3 regions of the Clostridium saccharoperbutylacetonicum N1-4(HMT) genome follow, and region 3 is predicted to be linked to each of the others. Evidence: riboswitches for the same ligand, from Rfam matches in the RefSeq annotation. Region 3 holds a riboswitch; each other region holds the start of a gene.
What was found. A riboswitch is a leader RNA that binds a small molecule or an ion and turns the genes downstream of it on or off. The one in region 3 is predicted to bind cyclic di-GMP.
Positions count from the first base shown of each region.

Region 1: it holds a riboswitch for cyclic di-GMP, as region 3 does, so the genes downstream of both, CSPA_RS09295 (methyl-accepting chemotaxis protein) here and CSPA_RS02785 (methyl-accepting chemotaxis protein) in region 3, are expected to answer to the same signal.
Region 2: it holds a riboswitch for cyclic di-GMP, as region 3 does, so the genes downstream of both, CSPA_RS21615 (prepilin peptidase) here and CSPA_RS02785 (methyl-accepting chemotaxis protein) in region 3, are expected to answer to the same signal.

Region 1 is NC_020291.1:2,097,924-2,105,578, reverse strand. It holds gene CSPA_RS09305 (EamA family transporter) at 324-737, opposite strand; gene CSPA_RS09300 (hypothetical protein) at 867-1,073, opposite strand; gene CSPA_RS09295 (methyl-accepting chemotaxis protein) at 1,555-3,270, opposite strand; cyclic di-GMP riboswitch class II at 3,403-3,486, opposite strand; gene CSPA_RS09290 (Ig-like domain-containing protein) at 3,642-5,273, opposite strand; gene CSPA_RS09285 (Ig domain-containing protein) at 5,655-6,782, opposite strand; gene CSPA_RS09280 (MarR family winged helix-turn-helix transcriptional regulator) at 7,256-7,655, shown strand, end outside.
Region 2 is NC_020291.1:4,857,530-4,865,184, forward strand. It holds gene CSPA_RS21605 (type II secretion system F family protein) at 1-1,071, opposite strand, end outside; gene CSPA_RS21610 (GspE/PulE family protein) at 1,091-2,785, opposite strand; gene CSPA_RS21615 (prepilin peptidase) at 2,902-3,654, opposite strand; cyclic di-GMP riboswitch class II at 3,750-3,833, opposite strand; gene CSPA_RS21620 (type IV pilus twitching motility protein PilT) at 3,940-4,977, opposite strand; gene CSPA_RS21625 (bacteriohemerythrin) at 5,218-5,790, opposite strand; gene CSPA_RS21630 (hypothetical protein) at 5,884-6,297, opposite strand; gene CSPA_RS21635 (bacteriohemerythrin) at 6,367-6,783, opposite strand; gene CSPA_RS21640 (hypothetical protein) at 7,615-7,655, shown strand, end outside.
Region 3 is NC_020291.1:629,641-637,295, reverse strand. It holds gene CSPA_RS02785 (methyl-accepting chemotaxis protein) at 303-2,024, opposite strand; cyclic di-GMP riboswitch class II at 2,087-2,169, opposite strand; gene CSPA_RS02780 (antibiotic biosynthesis monooxygenase family protein) at 2,541-2,873, shown strand; gene CSPA_RS02775 (ABC transporter substrate-binding protein) at 3,664-4,503, shown strand; gene CSPA_RS02770 (hypothetical protein) at 4,653-4,964, opposite strand; gene CSPA_RS02765 (hypothetical protein) at 5,063-5,386, opposite strand; gene hisS (histidine--tRNA ligase) at 5,465-6,757, opposite strand.

The DNA of each region.
Region 1 (7,655 bases), 1.5 Mb from region 3:
CTAACTTTTCCAGCTAAATATTATTTTGCAAATTTTACTTACTAACACTAACTGTATCAAATTTCATGTAACTCTCAGTAAAAAGTCCTATCTTCATTTTTTCCAACACCCTTTTCCTCTCTTACATTCAACAGTATATATTTGAAAGGTTAAATAGAAATAAATCAAAGTTAAACTGTTTATAAACTAATTTTGAATTTTATTTTCACAATAAAAAAGGACTTAAATAAGATTTGCAATTCATAGTCTTATTTAAGTCCTTTAGTTTAATTTGATTACACAGGCTATCATAAAGCACAATAAAATAAATAACAAGTCAATTGCTATAAAATCATAACAAATGTTCCGATAGTAATGAATATACCTCCAATAATTGTTTTTACAGTTAATGTTTCCTTTAAAACTACAAAAGCAAGTATCATTGTAATAACAATACTAAACTTGTCCACAGGAACAACCTTTGAAACCTCTCCAATCTGCAATGCCTTATAGTAGCAAAGCCATGACAATCCTGTAGCAATACCAGATAGAATTAAGAAAATCCAGCTCTTCTGATTTATATTCGAAACTTGATTTTGTACACCTGTGATAAAAACTATCCCCCAAGCCATTACTAAAACTACGGCAGTCCGTATAGCTGTTGCTAAATTCGAGTTTATACTACCAATACCTATTTTTGCCAATATAGATGTAAGCGCTGCAAATACTGCAGACAATATTGCAAATGCAAACCACATATGATTACCTCCTTTTAATTTTGTAAACATGAAACCACCTCCAATATTTAAAATTATTTCATATTAATCTTACTCATTGCTATAAAAAGCCGATTTTTATATGCTTATACGTAAAAAATAAACTATACCTTATATAGGTAAGTATATATAACTATTATCAACATTAACACCCTTTCGTGCAAATATCCCTTTGCTAGTTGGATAATATTCATTTATTTCATAATCAGAAAAATCAGCGAAACTTACCTTTGGAGTTGTTAGATCTACCGTCATTTTTGAAAGATGTCTATTATTACTTACATTTATAAAATATATTGTTCCATTAAAAATCTTCATGTCTTCTCCATTCATTATTCCCAATCTTTTTGTTGATATGTCTTTTAGATCAATAGAATAAAGATTATTATTATCTGCAGAATATATTAGCTCACCTGTTTTAATTCTATATTTTTTGCTCCTTTCTTCTTGTATTTGAGTAACCTAGAAAAAGTGAGCAATTTAAAAAATTAATAAAAAATAGCTAGAGCGTCACTATTTCTCTAATGATAACTCTAGCCATTTTGTGGTTAATTTCCCCGTTGCTTAATAGTTTTTTATTAAATTTTGGCATAGTTTAAATTTAATAAAATCTGATACTTTATAGTCATATCAATATCAGAAATATAATTCTGGAACTATATCTTTTAATTAATTTTATTTTTCTTTCAAAGTCATTTTAAGATCTTTATCAACTGTGCAGATATAAGCTTTTGTTTTAGGAAGTGGATTGTGAACTGCTACTGCTTACTATTATATATTACATTGTTATATTTAGTCTTTATACTTTAAATTTTTGTACCATCTCCGTTAACTTTTGTGCCAGTTCTGCCTGGCTTTGCGCAGATTTTGCCACATCACTGATAGCAAAAGTTACTTCATTAACACTATTTGATATTTCCTCAGAACTTGCAGCTGATTCTTGTGCAGTTGCAGATACATTTTGTATCGCAGATGCTATTTGTTCAATCACATCATTCATGTTAGCTGATGCTTCTGAAATTTCGCCTATAATGTTATCTACAAATTCAGCATCCTTCCCATATTGCATACCTGTTTTATTAAGAAATTCATAATTAGGTTTTACATTATTATCAATGAAATCAAGTACATTTTCTCCACTTTGTGATAATTTATTTACTGCTGTTTGTACTTGCATAACCATATTTTGAATATTTACAACTGCCTGTGAAGATTGCTCTGCAAGCTTTCTTACTTCATCTGCAACTACAGCAAAGCCTCTTCCCTGCTCTCCAGCTCTTGCCGCTTCGATTGCTGCATTTAAAGCTAATAAATTTGTTTGTTCAGCTATACCTCCAATAGAATCAGCCATCATTTTAACTTCTTCAACTACTTTTGCTTCCTCAATAGCCTTTAAGATATCAGAGCGATTTTTCATATAAATTAAATTACTCTCTTCTATATCCTTTGTTGCTTTAGCCTTAATTTCAACTGCTCGTTTTTTTATCTCATTTACAGCTGTATCAGCTTCACCTGCTCTGTTTGCAAGCCCATTTGTATTGGCACTTATTTCCTCTGTTGACGCACTTACTTCTTCAGTAGTAGCACTTAAATCTTGAACTCCCTTTGATATTTGTTCTACCGATTCATTTACTACTTCCATTTTAGAAGAAACCTCTTCAACAGTTGCTGACAGTTCTTCACTTGTTGCACTCATATCGCCAGCGCTATTAATTATCTCGTTTACTAAATCTTTTATGTTCTTACTAGCTTTATTCAGTGCTTTAGATAGATTTCCAATTTCATCTTTTGTATCAATTTTTATTGATTGAGTTAAATCCCCTCTTCCAATTGCTTCAGCAAATTTTAAAACTTTATTTATCTGCTTTGAAATCCAAACTGATATCAAAATACCCAATATAATGGCAGTTAGCAAACTTAAAGATGCTATTGTAATTATTTTGTATAAAGAATTTTTATACATTAAGTTGTTTTCACTATATGAGTTATCTGCCTGATTTGTATTTATTTTTATTAAATCACTCAGATTAGTATATATTTCTGTCCTTATCGATGATAATTGTGAATATTTTATATCAGCCTCTGTATAATTGTTCTCATTTGCAAGTTTCACAACTAATTCATATGTACTTTTGTATGTTTTTAAATTATCTTTAAGTTGTGAGAATGTTGGTTTTTCTTCATCAGATAATATTGATTTTTCATAATTTGTTATAATACTATTATTTTCATCTTCTAATTTATTAATTTCTTTTTCAAGTGCATCATTTTGATTGTTCATATTTCTTTGAGCATCAATCTTTAATACATCAAATCTTATGTCACTTACATTTTGCCTTATAGTAGTTAGTTGCTTTATAGATTCTAGATTGTAATCATGCATAGAAATTGCATTTAAATTTATTGCTCTCATATTTGCAATACCAATAACCCCAACAATCACTATAAATAGCACTACTACTATAAATGCGGATATCAACTTTTGCTTAATTTTTAAATTTTCAAACCATTTCATAATTTATTCCTCCCTAGATTCCTCTCCGTAACATTTAAAGATATAATTTTCTATTATCATTTTCATAATACAACTAAATAAAGCATAGCCCCTTTCTGCTTTAAATAATAAAGACCACTAATCAGCGTTAAACTAATTAGTGGTCGGTTGCACTATTAACTCTAAATTCTCAAAGTGCCCAAATAAAGAGAATTTTTCACTGTTTCCACATTTTCTTATGAATTTAATATTATACTATTTTTCGCCTAAAATCAACAAATAATATATTTACACACTATATTTCCCCATTATATAACAATACTAAAAGGTACCTACATCCTGCAAGCACCTTTTATAAACTTTATATTTAATTATCTTTTCAAACAATTAATTTACGCTATAACTGTTGCTGGTATCTTAATTGTTACTGTTCCTGTAGGTGGAATATCTCCAACGTTAACTATAATATTTTTAGATGTCGAACTTGAATCAACTGTTCCTTGAGTAGTTGTTACTCCACTAACATTAAAATCTATATGATTTGGTGCTGGATCATTAACTACCACTGCTTTAGCTGTCTTTGTCCCAGTATTAGTGATTACAAGAGTATATGTAAAATTATCTCCTACCCATACGTCTTTTACATCTGCTGTTTTTACTACACTCAATGTAGTATCAGCTGTTCCATGAAATATAATCGTAACCTCTCCGCCAGGATTATTCGTATTATCACCTTTGGCATGAGCAATATTAGTTATATACTCTGAACCTGCTTGTGCTGGATCATTTCCTTTTTGTGCTACAGTTACTAAACATGACGCACTTAAGTTGCTTCCATCTAATGTTGTAGCTGTTATTGTTGCTGTTCCTGAACCTATAGCTGTCACTTTTCCATTTGAATCTACTGTTGCAACAGAGGTATCAGATGAACTCCATTTAACATTTATACCAGCTGGAGTTGTTGTTGCAATTAAGGTTTCTGAATCATCTATTGTTAAACTTGTAGTTGACTTATTTAAGGAAATCGACTTAGTTTCTTTAGTCACAGTTACAACACAGGTTGCAGTTAAGCCATTAGCAGTTGTAGCTGTTATTGTACAACTTCCTTCTTTTACTCCAGTAACTTTTCCAGTTGAATCTACTGTTGCTACTCCTGTATTATCTAATGTCCAAGTTACTTGTGCTCCTGCTGGAGTTGTTGTTGCTGTTAATTGTTGTGTATCACCTACATTAACATTTATTGATGATTTATCTAATGATATTGATTCATTAAATTTACATATTGCGTAAGCTTCATTTGATTTAGTTCCTTCTTTACTAGCGATAATAGGTGTAATAATATAATAATAAGTAACACCCAATTGTACATTTGTATCTGTATAACTAGTATCACTGCTAGTTGCTATTGTTTCATAAGTTCCACCTGATGTTGTTGATCTTTTTATATTATAACCTGTAACATTACTACTATTAGCTGTGTTCCACTTCAATGTTATAGCATTGCTAGTTTCACTAGTTAAAGCTGTTAAAGTTGTATAATCATATGGCAACATCTTTCCTGTTGAATCTATATCTATAGCCCTAAATGATAGACATCTATTATTAGCATCTAGCTTTTTTACTACTACTGAATGATTCTTTAATTCCAGTCCATTTTTCTCAAAATCTAGAGAATAATCATTTGAATAGCTTGTTGTTTCTTTAAATTGATAATCTATACCATCTATGTTTATTACAGCATTTAAAGAATGATCAGAACGCCCTAATGAATAAAATCTCAACTTGCTTCCATAAAAATTGAATCTAAGGTCAGCTGAAGAATTATATGTAAATGCATCAAGATAAGCCGAACCATTAGTGTAAGACCAACTCCCCTCATATAAAAAATAAGAAGATGTTTTTTCATATCTTTGCCATCCTATATCGGCTGCATTAGCACTGCTTCCATTTTGAATGATACCAAATCCAATAATAACTAATGTCATAACAAACATTATACTAAACTTTTTAAAATAATTTTTCATTTATCATTCTCTCCCTTATATTCAATAATAAATGAATGCGCATTCTATATATTTATTTTAATTGTTATCCCAATATAATCCAACAATAATCGTAATACAAATTCTTTTATATCTAAGAATTTCAGTAAATTTTTACATGTTTTATTATCAATATTTATACTATTTTGCTTAAAATAGATAACAAAAAAAAGACTTTTTATTTAAGCCTTTAAGGTTATCTGCACTTATATACTTGTACACCTTATTCTCTTATGATGTAGCATCATTACTGCACTTATGTGAACAGTGCTATTCATATTTAACTTGTAATGATTTGATGCCCAAAATCTTAACCACTACAATTTTGTAGTGGTTAATTAATATGATCTACTATAAATATTTTTATTTAGTAGTTTTATTGAAATTATCATCAGCAGGAGTATTTGTAGATTTTCCAGCATTTTGTGTCCACTTATATTTTGAATTCATCATTTCAAGTATTCTTGAAGTACTAGTAGGCGCATATCCTGCATCATTTCCAGTATCAACTCCATTTACCATTTCGGCTGGAGCATCAAATCCCATTGAATAAAAATATAAATCTCTTGATGCTCCATGTTTAGAAGCTTGGTTTATCAGACCAGTATAATCAGGATAAACATCTATAAAAGCAGTTAACTGTTTCATTCCGTCATTACTATCTCCAATCCATAGATCATTTATATTACTTGACTTATATTGTTCAAAAACAACACCTTTTGTTTTTAATGATGTGACATAATTACGGCTAACTTCCCCAGTCCATTTGTTGTCTAAATAAGATTTTTCACCCTTTGACCAGAATGGATCTAGCAAACATATTCTATCAGGTAAAATATTACTGCTAATTGTTCCACTATCAACTAAGTTACTGATAAGCATACCACCATTTATAACCATTTGACTTCCTAAAGAATGACCTGCCAATCTTATTTCACTACCCGAAAAATTTTTCATAGCTTTTACATAATCATCTACAAAAAGTTGAGCAGCAGATACAGTAGGTACATTGATTGAATTATAGCTACCGTCAACTTTTCTCCATCTCATACCTTTAGATCCAGAAGTTGTCCAAATTTTAGCTTCTGCATCTTTAACTTCAGATTCATCGGATAATTGATTCCAGTAAAAAATACCTATATTCCATCCTTTATCAACCCAATAATTCACAGTATCTACATCAGCACCGTAACTAGAATCATTGTGACTAGGATTAAAAATTTCTCTATATAGCTTTTCTGTTTTATCCTTTTGCCAGCCATGAATATAAATAACAGTTGGCTTAGAAGAGTCAAAGTATTTATTACTTTCTCCTGAAACGAATTTTTGAGATACATTTCCTTTACCAAACCAATAGATACCAGTATCCAATGTTTTAGCATCATATGTAGTAGCCGCACTAGCCATAGTTCCATTTTGAATTAATCCAACACTAATAACTGTAAATACCATAACAAACATTAAACAAAACTTTTTAAAGTAATTTTTCATTTATCATTTCTCCTTTATTTTTCAATAATAAACGAATGCGCATTCTATATACTTATTCTAATTCCATACCTGGTAAAATCCAACAATAATCGTAATACAAATTCCTTTATATCTAAGAAATTTAGTAATTTTTTACATTTAATATTATCCATTTTTATACTATTTTGCTTAAAATAGATAACAAAAAAAGACTTTTTATTTAAGCCTTTAATGTTATCTACACTTATTCAATTCTGCACCATTTGAGTTGGTTTGATTGCGATGTTGAGACTAAAATAATAGCATAAACAAGATACAGCTAAACTTTGTATTAGCACTATCTTAAATTTATGCATCTCAATATCGCAATCAATTACTAGTGCTCAGTAATATTAAAAAAACAAAATGAAAAGTTAAAATCTAATTAATTTGTATTAAACAATAATTGTGTATTACAACTATTAGTGCTATTATTTACCTAAGGAGTGATATCTTTGAATGATATTAATAGTAAAAATTTTAGAGAATTAATCAGATTATTAGAGCGAAAACTTGGCTTATTAAACAAGCAAGACAGTTGTTGTTTAGAAGTTACTTTAGCTCAATGCCATGCCTTAGTTGAGATAGGACGCATTGGGAGTATTACCTTAAAAGATTTAGCTATATTGATAGGTTTAGACACAAGTACCATGAGTAGAACTGTTGACAGCCTTGTAAAAAAAGAATTTGTATTTAGAGCTCAGTCAAAAACAGATAGACGAAGTGTAGATATTAAATTAACGGATAAAGGTTTAATTCTTTTTAGAGATATTGAAAGTAAAATGGATGATAAATTTATGAATATTTTTAATCAAATATCTACTGAAGAACGTTTAACAGTTTTTAATGGATTAA
Region 2 (7,655 bases), 2.3 Mb from region 3:
ATCATCATAAAAGTCTGCTGTCTTATTTAAAATATCATCTAAAGAACCTGTTTCTTCACCTATTTTTATCATTGAATAAAGCATTGGAGGAAACATATTACTTTCAACCATTGAAGCATATAAGCTTTCGCCTCTCATCACATTATCTCTTATTCTTAATAGAGCCTTCTCTGCAACTTTATTTCCTGTAACGGTTGAAACTATATTTAAAGCTTCTACAAGAGGTAGGCCACTTGCTATCAAAGTAGATAAAGTTCTTGTAAATCTTGATACAATAAGCATTTGATTAAGCTTTTTAAGAATTGGCAGCTTTAATCTTAGCTTACTAAAAAATAGAATTCCTTCATCAGTTTTTCTAAATATATTTAAGAAAAAGCTAATTATAAATATTACTGCTATTATAATAAACCAATAATTTTGAATTCCTTCACTAATCCCCATAATAAATTTAGTAGTCCAAGGCAGCTCCGTTCCACTTTGTTTAAATATATCTATAAAGGTAGGCATTACATAAACTAAAATAAAGGCAACAGCTGCAATTGAAACAAAACCTAATACTATTGGATAAATTAATGCGCTTGTGACTTTATTATTAATTTTATTTTCCTTTTCATAATGAGTTGACATTCTTAGCATTATGGCTTCCAAACTACCACTTGCTTCCCCTGAAGCTACTAAGGAAACTAAAAGCTCTGGAAATACTTCCTTATGCTTTCTCATGGCTTCCGACAGCACTCCACCTTTTTCAACTTCCTCATTAACTGCTTTTGTTGCTTCTCTTAATTTTTGATTTTCAATTTGATTTGCTAATATATCTAAACACGTTAAAATTGGAACTCCCGCATTTAACATAGTATAAAACTGTCTACAAAAAACTGATAAATCTTTTAGTTTAACTTTCTTACTTAACTTTAGTTCAATATTAGCGCTTTGTACTACTTCTTCCACCATTAAAGGGTAATATCCATTGCTAGAAATAAAGGCTATAACCTCATCTTTAGAGTTAGCTTCATATTGTCCTTCTATTTTTTCTCCTTCTGAATTCATAACTCTATATTTAAACTTTCCCATATGTTATCCCCCCTTTAAATTATGCTTTTTTTATCATAGCAATAGTTGAAAGTTCTTCCATTGTAGTGACTCCACTTAATACTAAGTCTTTACATTCACTTTCTAAGGTTTTCATTCCATTTGCTACTGATATATCTCTAATAACATCTGAATTTCCACCTTTATTTATTGCTTCTCTATGTTCTCTTGTCATTTCCATAATCTCATAAACACCAATTCTACCTATATATCCTGTTTCATTGCAATATCCACAGCCCTTTGCTTTATAAAGCATAAGATGCTTGTCTGCATCTTGTTCTAATATTTCCTTTTCATATAAACTTGCTTCATAGGCTTCTTTGCATTTATTGCAGGTTCTTCTAACCAGCCTTTGTGCCATTACTCCCATAACGGAAGTTGACACTAAATATGGTTTAATTCCCATATCTACAAGTCGAATTATAGATGAAGGTGCATCATTTGTATGAAGAGTACTTAAAACTAGATGCCCTGTTATAGCAGCTCTAGTAGCAATTTCTGCTGTTTCTTCATCTCTTATTTCTCCTATCATGATTATATCTGGATCTTGTCTTAATATGCTTCTAAGTCCACTTGCAAAAGTAAGCCCAGCTTTTTCATTTACACTTACTTGATTTACTCCATCCATAGTGAATTCAACAGGGTCTTCTACTGTAATAATATTTACATCACTATCATTTAATTCTTTAAGTATTGAATACAAGGTTGTAGATTTTCCACTTCCTGTAGGTCCAGTAACTAAAATTATTCCATGAGGATTTGAGATTATTCGCTCTAAGCGCTTTAAATTTTCTTCACTCATACCCAATTGACTTTTTCTTAATACAGAAGCTCCTGTATTTAATACTCTTATAACTACTTTTTCTCCATTAACAACAGGTAAAATTGAAACTCTAAGATCGATATCTTTACCATCAACATTAGTCATAATTCTTCCATCTTGAGGTAGTCTCTTTTCAGCTATATTTAAGCCTGCTAAAATTTTAATTCTTGTAACTAATGGGCCTAAGCTTTCTATTCCAAGAGTATTAACAGTTTTAAGTTTTCCATCTATTCTATATCTGATTCTTATTTCATATTCAAAAGGCTCTATATGTATGTCTGATGCCTTAAGTTCAACTGAGTTTTTGAACATATAATCTATCATTTTAACAGCTGGAGCACTATTTACTTCATTTATATCTTCTACAGCTCTTGTTTTAGAATTTCTATTTAATTTTATACTTTCTTTTTCAAGCTGAAGGGCCGCATTATTAACCTGCTGACTACTATAATATATCCCTATAAATTTTTTAATATCAGCTGTCCTTGCTATAAAGGACTCTATCTCAAAACCTGTAGATATAGCTACATCATCTATTGCAAATATATTTAAAGGATCTGCAAGCGCAACTTTTATTTTATTATTATCAAAGCCAAAAGGAATTAATATATATTTTTCACATAAATTCTCAGGAATTAATGTTATTGCTTTTCTATCAAAATTAATTATATTTAAATCAACCTTTTTAATTCCTGTCTGTTGTTCAATAGCTTCAATTATATCTTCTTCAGTGATTATTTTAGTATCTACCAATATTTCTCCAAGCTTTTTACCCAGAGCCTTTTGTGCCTTTAATGCTTCTTGTAATTGATAACTGGTAATTTTTCCTGCGTTCACCAGTATATTCCCTAATCTTCTTTTCTCTGTAGCCATTTCTCATATCGCACCTTTCTATCTCATATTCTCCCATGCAATATTCTTCATTAGTATAAAATTGTTCTTAAGCTTTTTCAATCATTAGTATGTTAAAAGCTTATTATAATTTGCTCTTACATTAAATAGTTCATATATAATGTTAATATTTCTACTCCAAATAACATAGAAATCAAACTTCCAATTGCTATACATGGTCCAAAGGCCATTTTATCTTTTGCTTTTTTAAGTTCTAGTAGCAAAATTATTATTCCGACTATTCCTCCAAGAATAACTGCTAAAAACAATCCAAGCAAAATTCCTTTAATCCCCAAAAATAATCCACAGATGCCTGCAATTTCAATATCACCTTCACCCATTCCTTTTGTCAAATATACTATTAAGCCTATTATTCCTCCACCGATAATTCCACCTAAAAGCAAATCTATAACTCCATTTTTATTTATAATAGCCTGTAATATTACAAATCCAATTCCAACAACTCCACCAAAAATAATCGTATTTGTAAACACAAATTGTGTATCAAAGTCTATCATCCCAATTACAATTAAAAGAGATGCTAAAACACAATATTTTAAAGTAATAATTGTTAATCCAAATTTTAAATATATTAATAAATATAAAATTCCATTAACAATTTCAATAACTGGATATCTTACAGAAATTTTAGCTTTGCAATACTTACATCTTCCGCCAAGAAATATATAACTTATTATTGGAATAAGCTCAAGCGGTTCCAGTTTATGGTCACAATTTGTACAATGAGATGGTGGAAAAGCAATAGATTGTTCCAACGGTATTCTATAAATACAGACATTTAGAAAACTACCTATGACCAAACCTAAAACCAAAACCAACACAAAATCCATTTCAATTTAAACCTTTCCATTTTTATTCATTTATGTATTTTAAGAGATTAATTTGTAATTTTTTTCTTTAAAAAAGCGCGAAAAACGACCCTAAAAAAATTTAAGGCCGGTTGCACTACTAACTCCTCATGTATCAAGTGCCCATCTACAATACATGATTCATAGTCTTCTTAAACAAATTAAATTATCTTATTTTTAATATAATAATATCATACTACTATTAATTTACAAGTGTATTTTGTAAATTTTCACAAAACACTTTAACATAAATTTAAATATATAGGATTAATTAATTTTATTATTTCTAATCCAGGTATCATATTCTTCTTTTGAAATTATATTATTGTTAACTAATCTTCTTAAATCCATTTCCATTGTTTGCATTCCAAACTTTGACCCCATTTGAATAAAACTATTGATTTGTTCAAAATTTCCTTCTCTTATTAAGTTTTTTATGCTTGAGGTACATACCATTATTTCCATTGCTGCCGACCTTCCAATTCCAGATGCATTTGGCAATAAAACTTGTGAAACAACTCCTCTAAGCAAGGATGATAATTGAATTTTCACTTCATTTTGATGACCAGCTTCAAAGGAATTTATAATCCTATATATACTATTTGCTGCTCCCATATTATGAAGCGTTGAAAAAACCAAATGTCCTGTTTGTGCTGCTCTTAATGCTATTTCGATAGTTTCAGGATCTCTCATTTCTCCAACTAATATAACATCTGGATCTTGTCTAAGTGCTGCCCTAAGACCAGCCGCATAACTTTTAGTATCTTCTCCAACGTCTCTTTGATTTATCACTGACCTATTTGTTTCATGTATATATTCTATTGGTTCTTCTAATGTTATTATGTGCTTTTCCTTATTCTTGTTAATTTCATTTATCATTGCTGCTAAAGTTGTGCTTTTGCCTGAACCAGTTGGTCCAGTAACTAAAACTAAGCCATCCTTTAATTCCGTGAATTCTTTCAAAGCTTCTGCTGTTGATATATCACTAAGTTTAGGAATCTTTTCCTTAATAATTCTCATACATATTGCATAACTTTCTCTGCATTTAAACGCATTTACTCTGAAATTACAAATTCCTTTCCTATTATATTTAAAATCAATTTCTCCTTTTTCGAGAAACTCCTCAAATTTTTCTGGCATTAAATCTTCAATATATTCTCCAACTACATCATGTGAAATAATTTCTTCATTTGCTCTCACTAGATTGCCATCAATTCTTACCATAGGAGTTAATCCAGATGTGATATGAATATCGGATGCACGTTTAATATCAATGGTATCTAGTAATTCATCTATCTTTGCCATAATTTTACGCCCCTTTATATAAATTAAGCTACTGCTTATACTATTAACTTGTAACTACATTAAAAATATCACCATTTTTCTAAATGTGTCAATATCTTCTGAAACTAATATATAATAATAAAAAAACACTAAATTGAAAATAGTATATAAAAGATTATTTAACTAAATAATCTTTTATATATGCATTTCTTAATTTAGTGCTTTAATTTTTCATCTTACAAATAATTTTAGACCTAAAAATTATTTCCTGATTTTTCTCATTAAGAACTCCCCAAAATCTTTATCTAAATTTATAACGTGTCTTCTATAAGATGTAAGCATTTCTTGCTGAATTTCTACTACAAATGTAGTTGATAGCTCATCTTTTTCTATAACTCTTCTCAAATCATTTATTTGATTTTTAAATTCTTCATGCTCTTTATGTACTAATCCATAATTATGATATTGATTTTGCTTTTGAATAGATTCCTCTTCAATAAAGTGTTTAAGCAAACTTTCTTCTAACAAATCTAAAGATTTAATTATTTCTTTTTTTTCCTCTTCCTGCTCCATATCATAAAATAGCTTATTAGCATATTTAAATATTTCCTTATGTTGCTTATCAAGATTATCAATTCCTGTTGATAAAGACTTGTCCCAATTTGTATTATCAAAGAAAATCACAATTTCTCCACTATTATTATCATTTTCATTCTCATCTAATATCGTAGTCTTCACTTTCATATCCTTATGTTGCTTTATATTTTCTTCTATTCTTTTTAATTCAATATCTTTTTTTCTTTCCCCACCTTTTTCGTTTGTAACCATATACATACAACCACTCCTCACATAAATTTTATCAAATACCCGCCTTAATTTTACATTTCTACATATTTATTGTTTTCCCTCTCATTTCTATGCAACAAATTATTCCGAATTAATTTTAATAGATACCTTATTTAAATAAAAATCAAATTTTTCAATTGAATTTATAAACCCATTTATAATTTTACCAACAGCATATTGTTCTTTCGTAATTATCATATTTTCATTCGGCTCAGGAATAAAACATTTACACCCATCAACAAATACACCATAGATTTTTTTTACAATATTATCTCTAAACTTTAATATAAACCTTTTTCTATACGCACGACTTTCAAAAGATTTATTTGCCCAATCATCATAACAACAATCATCACTATTTTCCAACCAACTTATATCATTTTCTATTACAATATCAATATCATATTTATAAAAATAAACCCCTGACTCATCATCATAATTCCAATCACCCATTGTACTATTACATATTTTCTCAAAATATTCATCATATCTCATATTTCTCAACTCCTTTGAAACAATATATACTAAAGCCTCCTCTCATATAATAAAATCCCAATATTACATCTAAATTGTAACTTTACATTTTTCTTTTAAAAACCTTCCAAAATCTTTATCTAATTTCTGTATATGATAATTCCAAAAATCTAGTATTTTTTGTTGCATATAATTAATCACTGCCCCTGTGACACCATACGACTCATATATATATCTTATGTCTTGTAAATGATTTCTAAACACTTGATGTTGTATACATTGCTGATTATACTTCCCATAATTATACTTTCTCTGAATTTCTTCTTCTAATTTACAATGATCATTTGTGTATTTTTCAAGAAAATCTAGTATTCTAATCACTTCTTCCTTTGTCGCCCCACTATTCACTGATTCGAAAAAATAATTAATTCTTTCAAGAAGTTCCTTATGCTGATTATCAATATCCGGATAGCCAATTTCTAAAGATTTTTCCCAAATTAACTTCATAAAATCACACACCCTTTATATTAAAATATTATTTAACTAATTTTATAATATCATAATATTTTAGCTTTTATATAAGCTGTCATAACAATTATTTTGACAATAAATTGTTTTTTTCTTATTTATTCGCAAAAAGTGCAGCCAAATCATTGACTGCACTTTTTGAACCTTTATATAAGGAGAATAAAATAATTGGATTTAAAGTTCTACATATTCCATATATTTTTCTTTGGTTTTCGACACCATATATAACAACCCTTAACTTTTTCTATTTTCACTATAACATATTATCACATTAAATTCCATACTATTTTTTGTGCTTGACTGCATTTTATTTTTCGACAAAGTATGTTTTTTATTAATCTCTAATCATTTTTTCTGTATTATTAATAAATATTTTTTACTGTTTACATTTATGACACAATTTTGTAACATTTTAAGTATATAATATATCTTGTAATTCTTTTTAACATATTATTTATTCCATATAAATAATATGGGATAGAAATGACTTATTTCCCCAAAATTAAGTCATTTCTTTTTTTATGCAAAAAACCATTTTCTATCTATTCCTAGATAAAAAATGGTTTTTAAAAGTTAATCTGTCCTTTAAAAATATCTTATATAATCGGTTTACAATTTATCGTGCATAAACCAAACACTTTGCCATTCCAATATATAATTATTTATCAATATCTATCACTATTTATTAATTTTTTACAATTTTCCCTTGAAATTTCCACCACATAGTTGTATTATAATACTTAATTGAGATTAATTGGAAACAAAATCATTTTTTCTCAGTTTATGTTGTAAAATAAAAGGGGGATTTTTATGTTAAAAAAATTTTTAGGGATTACATTAACTATGCTTTT
Region 3 (7,655 bases):
TTTTACAAAATATCACACACATTATATATACTCCTCATATTATTATGTAGCTCATTTATATGTGGAATATGATATAATCCTTCTTCTAATATTTAAATTAATCAAAATGGCACGAAAATACTAGTTAAAATAAAATTAAATTAAAAAAATCTAGTAGTAATCAATTCAAATTCATTACTACTAGACTTCTAAAACAATTTCTATTTTTACTATTCAATTTTTTAATAATGTTGTTTTCTACAACATCCTCACTTGACTTTATAATTTAAATTTCTAAATAATTATAAACAAGCTACCATAAATTATATTTTAAATTTAGTTATAATACTTCCTAAATCTTCAGACATTTGAGATAAAATTTTACTAGATGAAGCTATTTCCTCAACAGATGCTAATTGTTCTTCTGCTGCTGCTGATATTGTTTGTGTTTCATCTGCTATCTTCATACTTATGTTTTGGATATTATTTACTGAAGTAACTGATGCTTTAGTCCCAACACTTATTTCATTGATGGACTTTGATATTTGGTGAATTTGTTCAGATATTGCACTTATCATTTGAAGTATTTCACGGAAACTTGTACCTGCAACATTTACAACCATTGCTCCTGTATCAACCTCTTTTGAGCTTTCATTCATAACTGAAACTGCACTGTTAGTTTTGCTTTGAACATCGTTAATAATTTTAGCTATTTCTTTAGTGGCTTCTTGTGACTGTTCTGCTAATTTTCTAATTTCATCTGCTACTACGCTGAAACCTTTCCCCGCTTCCCCTGCTCTTGCAGATTCTATAGCTGCATTTAACGCAAGTAGGTTGGTTTGTTCTGAGATACCTTCAATTGTATCAATAATTTGTCCAATCTTCGCTGACTTTTCTTCAAGCTCACTAATAATTGTTGACGTTTCATTAGTCTTTCTCTCTATTATTTCCATTTGATTAATAGCTTTTTCTACTGCTTCTTCACCAGCATTTGCAGAAGTTTGAGCATTATCCGTTAATGTTGAAACTGATTTTGTATTTTCAGATACTACATTTATTTTATCAGATATATTTTCAACTACTTTAGTAGTACTATTAGCAAATGCAAGTTGATCATCCGCACCATTCGCCATAGTAGTTACAGCAGTAGCAACAAGATTTGATGCATCTGCTGATTGTTCAGCACTTGCAGTTAATTCTTCTGAAGATGATACTAATTGTTTTGATGTATCTCCTAATTGCTTAACTAATTCTCTGATATTATTTGTCATCTTATCTAAAGCATTGGATACTGTACCAAACTCACTTTTATCTTTAAGATTCTCTGGTTTTATCTTTAATGAAAAATCACCTTGGGATAAAGCACCTATAAATATTACAAAATCATTTAATCTCTTAGTAATACGTTTTGTTATAAGTACTCCTAATACAATTATCAAAATTGATGCTGTGATAACTATAATTAAAAACGTTCCTACTGCAATCTTAAAATTTAATTTATCTGCATTATTTATTTCTTCAGCAATTTGTCTATTATGATCACCAAGTTCAACCAAACTATTCATGAAAGCTTGTACATATATATCAACATTTTTTTCATAATACTCATACGCTTCTTGATTTTTATTTTCTTTAGCTAAACTAATAACAACTTTCCTACCTTCTCTATACTTTGATAATTTATCTTCTATTTCCTTTATCTTACTTGTTTCAAATGAATCCAACTTTAAATTTTTATACTGATTCATATAATTATTAAATTGTTCAGCACGATTATCAATATCTTTAATTAAACTCTCATTTTCTGCATTATCCGTTGTTACCATAAGTCTATAGATATCAGCTGTAATAGCTCTTGCATGAACTCTAGATTCGCTCAGCCATTCACTGGATAATAACCTTTCATTATACATAGAATCAATACTTTTACTAGATGATAGTAAAAAGTAATATCCAGTTATACCTACTGCAAATAACCCTATTAAAGAGCATATTATAAGTAATGTTAATTTCTTACCTACCTTTAAATTATTAAGCCATCTCATTTTTTAATCTCCTATCCTTATACTTAAAATTTCAATAAAAAAACCCGCCAACAATTAATAACTTAATTGTTGGCAGGTTGCACCACTAACTCCGAATTCTTAAGGTGCCCAAATAAAAGAACTCATCATCGTTTCCAACTTTCCATGACACTATATTACAAAATATTATAATATTCACTATATAAATATTATATCACCTACATATACAAATGTACACTTATTCTACTATTGATAAAGTGTTCAGTTAAACTTATTTCTTACCTTGAAAATAACAATCAAAATATATTCATTACCTCAAATCACATGATCAGCTGACTTTAAGCTATGTGCTGTATAAATGCACTGTGGCTTTTTCAAATGGAAGTGCCTAAACCTTATATTGGTAAAAATATGCTTAAATTAGCAGTTTGATGTAATAAATAAAAAATATGTTCTTTGAAAACTGAATAATGGGATATTTTATAAATATGTTATAATTTATTATATACATTATAACTTGAAGAAGGAGTGAATATAGTGAGTATCACTGTAAATTTATACTATTCAGGAATAAACGGAAATGCCAGAAAATTTGCAGAAGAAATGGAAAACAGCGGTACTGCTGCCGCCATCCGTAACGAAGATGGAAATGAAAAATATGAATATTTCTTTCCGATGAATGATCCTGAAACAGTTTTACTTATCGATAGTTGGAGAGATCAGAATGCAATTGACGCCCATCATGCTTCACCAATGATGACAACTATTGCACATTTAAGAAACAAGTATGATCTGCACATGAAGGTTGAGCGATATGTTTCTGATACTGTAGAGGTTCCTTCTTCAGATGTAAAATTCATCAGGGAATAATTACAGAAATTTCAGCTTGCTCTATGAATCAGCAAGAACTTTGAATTTATAGATTATATAAAATTTAATAACTGATTTAAGAATCACATTATTCAACTAAAAAATGAATAGTGTGATTTTTGCGTAATACTAGAATAACTTGTACTAACTAGTTAGATTTACATACATCTAATGTTGAAGTTAATCTTAATATAGATTTGCATCTTATTCATTGGATCGGATTTAAATACATCTCATGTTGAAGTTAATCCATAGCAAAATAGCCATTCCTTAAAATCAATAATACCATTCATCCCTCTTAGAATCAACTTCCACACAAAAATTTACCAGCCGTTTTATGAATTTTAGCTAACATTCAAAAAATTCTTCTTAAGTCCTTATTTTTACTTACTTTAATGGAATTTATCTTGCTTTATGCCTGGGATAAAATTTAGAAATATTGAATTATAAACTAATAAAAAACTTATTAATTTATATTCTATCCAATGCCAGATATAATGTAGCTAGTGAAATAAAATTCATGCAAGAGTAAGAAATAATGTCTTTGGTTACAGGTATACTGTTTGTTTACTGCTCTCTACTATATCTAAACTTAATACATCTTATATTAAAATTAATCTCTGTATAACATGTAGATTTGACGTAGCAAAAATAAATCGTAGATTATATGTAGCCAACAATAAAACTATTCTTTTTTAAATTTGAAATTCTTTAAAACATGAATAAGTCATATTTCAATTTCAAACAATAACTATAAAAAATAGTTCACGTTTTAAGGAGATTTTTACTTATGAAAAAAATATTCACTTTAATTGTTATTATAGGTCTTATTGCAATAATTGGATGTGATACGAATAGTAGTAAAATTACAACAACCAATATTGCATCAGTAAAGGATAGATTACAAACAATAAAAGAAAAAGGGACACTAACTTTTGTTTCAGCAGATGCCCCGCCTTTTGCTTATATAAATCCTGAAACAAATAAGCTAAGTGGAATTGATGCTGATATCATAGCTGAAATTGCAAAGCGACTTGGAATTAATAAAATTGAAGAAAAGAAAATAAAATTTGCAGATCTATTAAACCAACTAAATACTGATGATAGTATAGATCTGGCAGCAGATGGAATATATATAACTCCTGAGCGTGAAGAGATAGTATCATTTACTCAGCCGCTATATAAGGAATCAGAAGTTGTTATTGTTCCAAAGGCTTCAAAAATTAATTTTAAGGATGATTTGAAAAATGCAGTGGTTGGAACTATAAGAGGTACGAAATTTGCGGATTTAATACAAGATTGGAAGAAAAATAACTTAGTAAAAAATGTGCTGTTTTTCGAAGATAATACTAATTTATTGAATGCTATAAATAATGGGGAAATTGATGCAGGTGTATCTGATTCAGCTTTGGTAGAATATTCTTTAAAAAACAATAGCTTCTATTTAAAGATATTAAGTGATTATACTCCTGAAATACATGGACTTGTAGGAATAGCAGTTAAAAAAAGCGATATCACATTATTAAATAATCTAAATGAAAAAATTAATGAGATGAAAGCAGATGGTACGTTGTATGCGATTCTTGTAGATAATGGATTAGATAAAAGTAATACGATTGAAAATCAATGACATAAGTATAAGTATAAACTTAACATATGTTTATATAAACTTTAATTTTAATGTGTCCTTATGATTCGCATGTGGAATGTATATTCTATAGATATCTCGCAGAATTTAGGGTAAAGGAAAAAATAAAAAAGACACTCAAAAAGTGTCTTTTAAGAGAAAAATACTTCTCCTTTACCAATTACTGCTATTCTGAAGTCGGGGTCAAAAGATACCACATACTTTGGAGAATTAGGTTCCATTCGTATAGATTGATATAAAGAATGTGTTTTATCAAAAACAAGTACATAGACATTATCAGTACTAGAAATATTTTGAATATTATAACTAGGTTTTGATGGTAAATTAAGATCCGATGGTGTATATAAGCCTTCCTTAAAGATATTGCCTATAGCTAAAGGTATTAAAGTAATATTAAATGATAAGAATAATAAAATTAGCAATGAAATAAAAAAATTCTTCACTATAATTTCCACCTTCCGCTTTAGTGTGTGTGATAAATATTTTAATTATATTTACAAAGGAAAATATCGTATTAAAATATAAAATACATTCTCTAAAATTATGTTTCAGAGATAGATATGTCTCCATTACCAATTATCAGTATTTTATACTCTGATTTAAGAGGAAATAAATTAAATTTTGGTGATTTAGTCTCCAATCGTAAAGATTGTTGTACAACATTATTTTCATTAAAGACAAGTACAAAGACACTATCAGCAGAGGATTGATTTTGTATCACATAAGTACTATTGGGTGCAAGTTTTAAATCAGATACTGTATATAAGCCTTCTTTAATGCCACTAGTTTGAGCTAGAGGGGAAATAGTCATTATATTAAATGATAAACATAATAATATTAAGAATAAAATAGTAAATTTTTTCATTATCAATCCACCTTTCAGCTTTATTTTATGTAGCAACCATAATAATATTCAAATATGTTATTAAAAATTTACCTAAAATCAATCCTCAGCGCCAACTATTGTTTCCTCTCCACTAACCATATCTTTAATTTTCACTTGTTTATTTAAAACCTCATCTTCACCAATTAGTATTACATTTGGTATTCCTAACTTATTAGCATAGTTAAGTTTTTTCTTTAATTTATCATCCTCAAGATATATTTCAGCATATTTCCCCTTCCTTAATAATCCATTATAAACCTCTGCACAATATTCTAGCGTATCCCCAATTGGTATGATTAAATATTCTATTGATTTTTCTACCTTATAATCCTTTAAAAAGCCTATTTCTTTTAGTACAAAAAATAACCTTGTAAGTCCAATAGATATTCCTACACCTGGTAAAATATTATCTGTATAATTTTGAGCTAAATTATCATATCTTCCACCAGAACATATTGAACCATATCCTTCATTTCCTGTTAAAAAAGTTTCAAATACCGTTCCTGTATAGTAATCAAGGCCTCTTATAATTTTTATATTTATTACATACTCATCCTCCTCTACTCCAAAAATCTTTAACATATTTCTAACTACAGAAAGTTCCTCAAGTCCCTTTTCAAACTCCTCTGAATTCATAGCTAATTCTCTTAATTGTTTCATTATTTCTTCATTACTTCCATTTATATTAATGGCCTTATTAATAACATCAGCTTTTTCTTGCCCTACTAGTTCAACCAGTGAATTTAAGAACTCTTCTTTTCCTATTTTGTCGTACTTATCAATTAACCCCATAACTTCAATTGCATTTATAATTTCTAAATCTTTCAAGATAGCTGATAGTATTTTTCTATTGCTTATTTGAAATTTATAGTCTTTTAAACCAATAGCCTTAAACCCCTTAGATACCATACTAATTACCAATGCATCATTATTAACACTAAGCTTATTATTTCCTATAATATCTATATCACATTGATAAAACTCTCTGTATCTTCCTCTTTGATTTCTCTCTCCCCTATATACTTTGCCAATTTGATATCTTTTAAAGGGAAAGGTTAATTCATTGAAATATTGAGCTGAAAATCTAGCAAATGGTACAGTTAAATCAAATCTCAAAGATAGATCATTACTTCCCCTATTAAATCTATATACTTGCTTTTCAGTTTCACCTGCACTTTTTGCAAGTAGCACCTCAGATTTTTCAATAATTGGGGTGTCCATTTCTAAAAATCCATTTTGCTCATATACATTAGTTATCTTTCTCACCATATCTCTAAATATTTGCTGTTCCTTTGGTAATAGCTCCATAAAGCCTGGTAATATACTTGGTTGTACTTTATTATTTTTCATAGTTCATTCTCCTCCTCATATTTCCTTTAATCTTTAAACATTACATATGCAAAAAACCATGCAGGCATATATCCTACATGGTTTAACAAATTACTACTAACATCTAATTCATTATCACCAGCAGATACAAGCCTACGAATTATAGACTTGCATCTGCTTTTTAACAGACTAAGTCTTGCTAGTGATGATGTATGAAATTTACTATTTTCATATTAAATGCTTTCATAATATTTCCTCCTAAAATTTATTGTTATTATTATATAACATTCAGATTCTATTTTCAATTCTAATAAAAATTAATTCAAAAGCAAGAAATAGAATGCTTGGTTACAGGCATTCTATTTTTTTTGCTGTACTTTATTATATTTAAATACATCTCATGTTAAAGTTAATCACGTTTTGACGATATGAAAGCGAAAAGTGCAATTTTATTTAAATACATCTCATGTTGAAGTTAATCAGAAATTGAAGTTGTAGAAGCTATGGACCTTATTCTATTTAAATACATCTAATGTTAAAGTTAATCACAAGCAATATACAGAAGGCTATAAAGTCAAACTGGTATTTAAATACATCTCATGTTGAAGTTAATCCATAGCAAAATAGCCATTCCTTAAAATAAATAATACCATTCATCCCTCTTAGAATCAACTTTCACGCAAAAATTTACCAACCGTTTTATGAATTTTAGCTAATATTCATAAAATTCTTCTTAAGGCCTCAGTTTTACTTACATTAATAGAATTTATCTTTCTTTATGCCTGGGATAAACTTTAAGTTTAAATAAGAAATAATAACCTTGGTTACAATTCTACTATTTTTACTTTAATTTTTATATATAAACTTAATACATCTCATGTTAATGTCAATCGCTTTAATGTTATTCAAAGCTAATAAT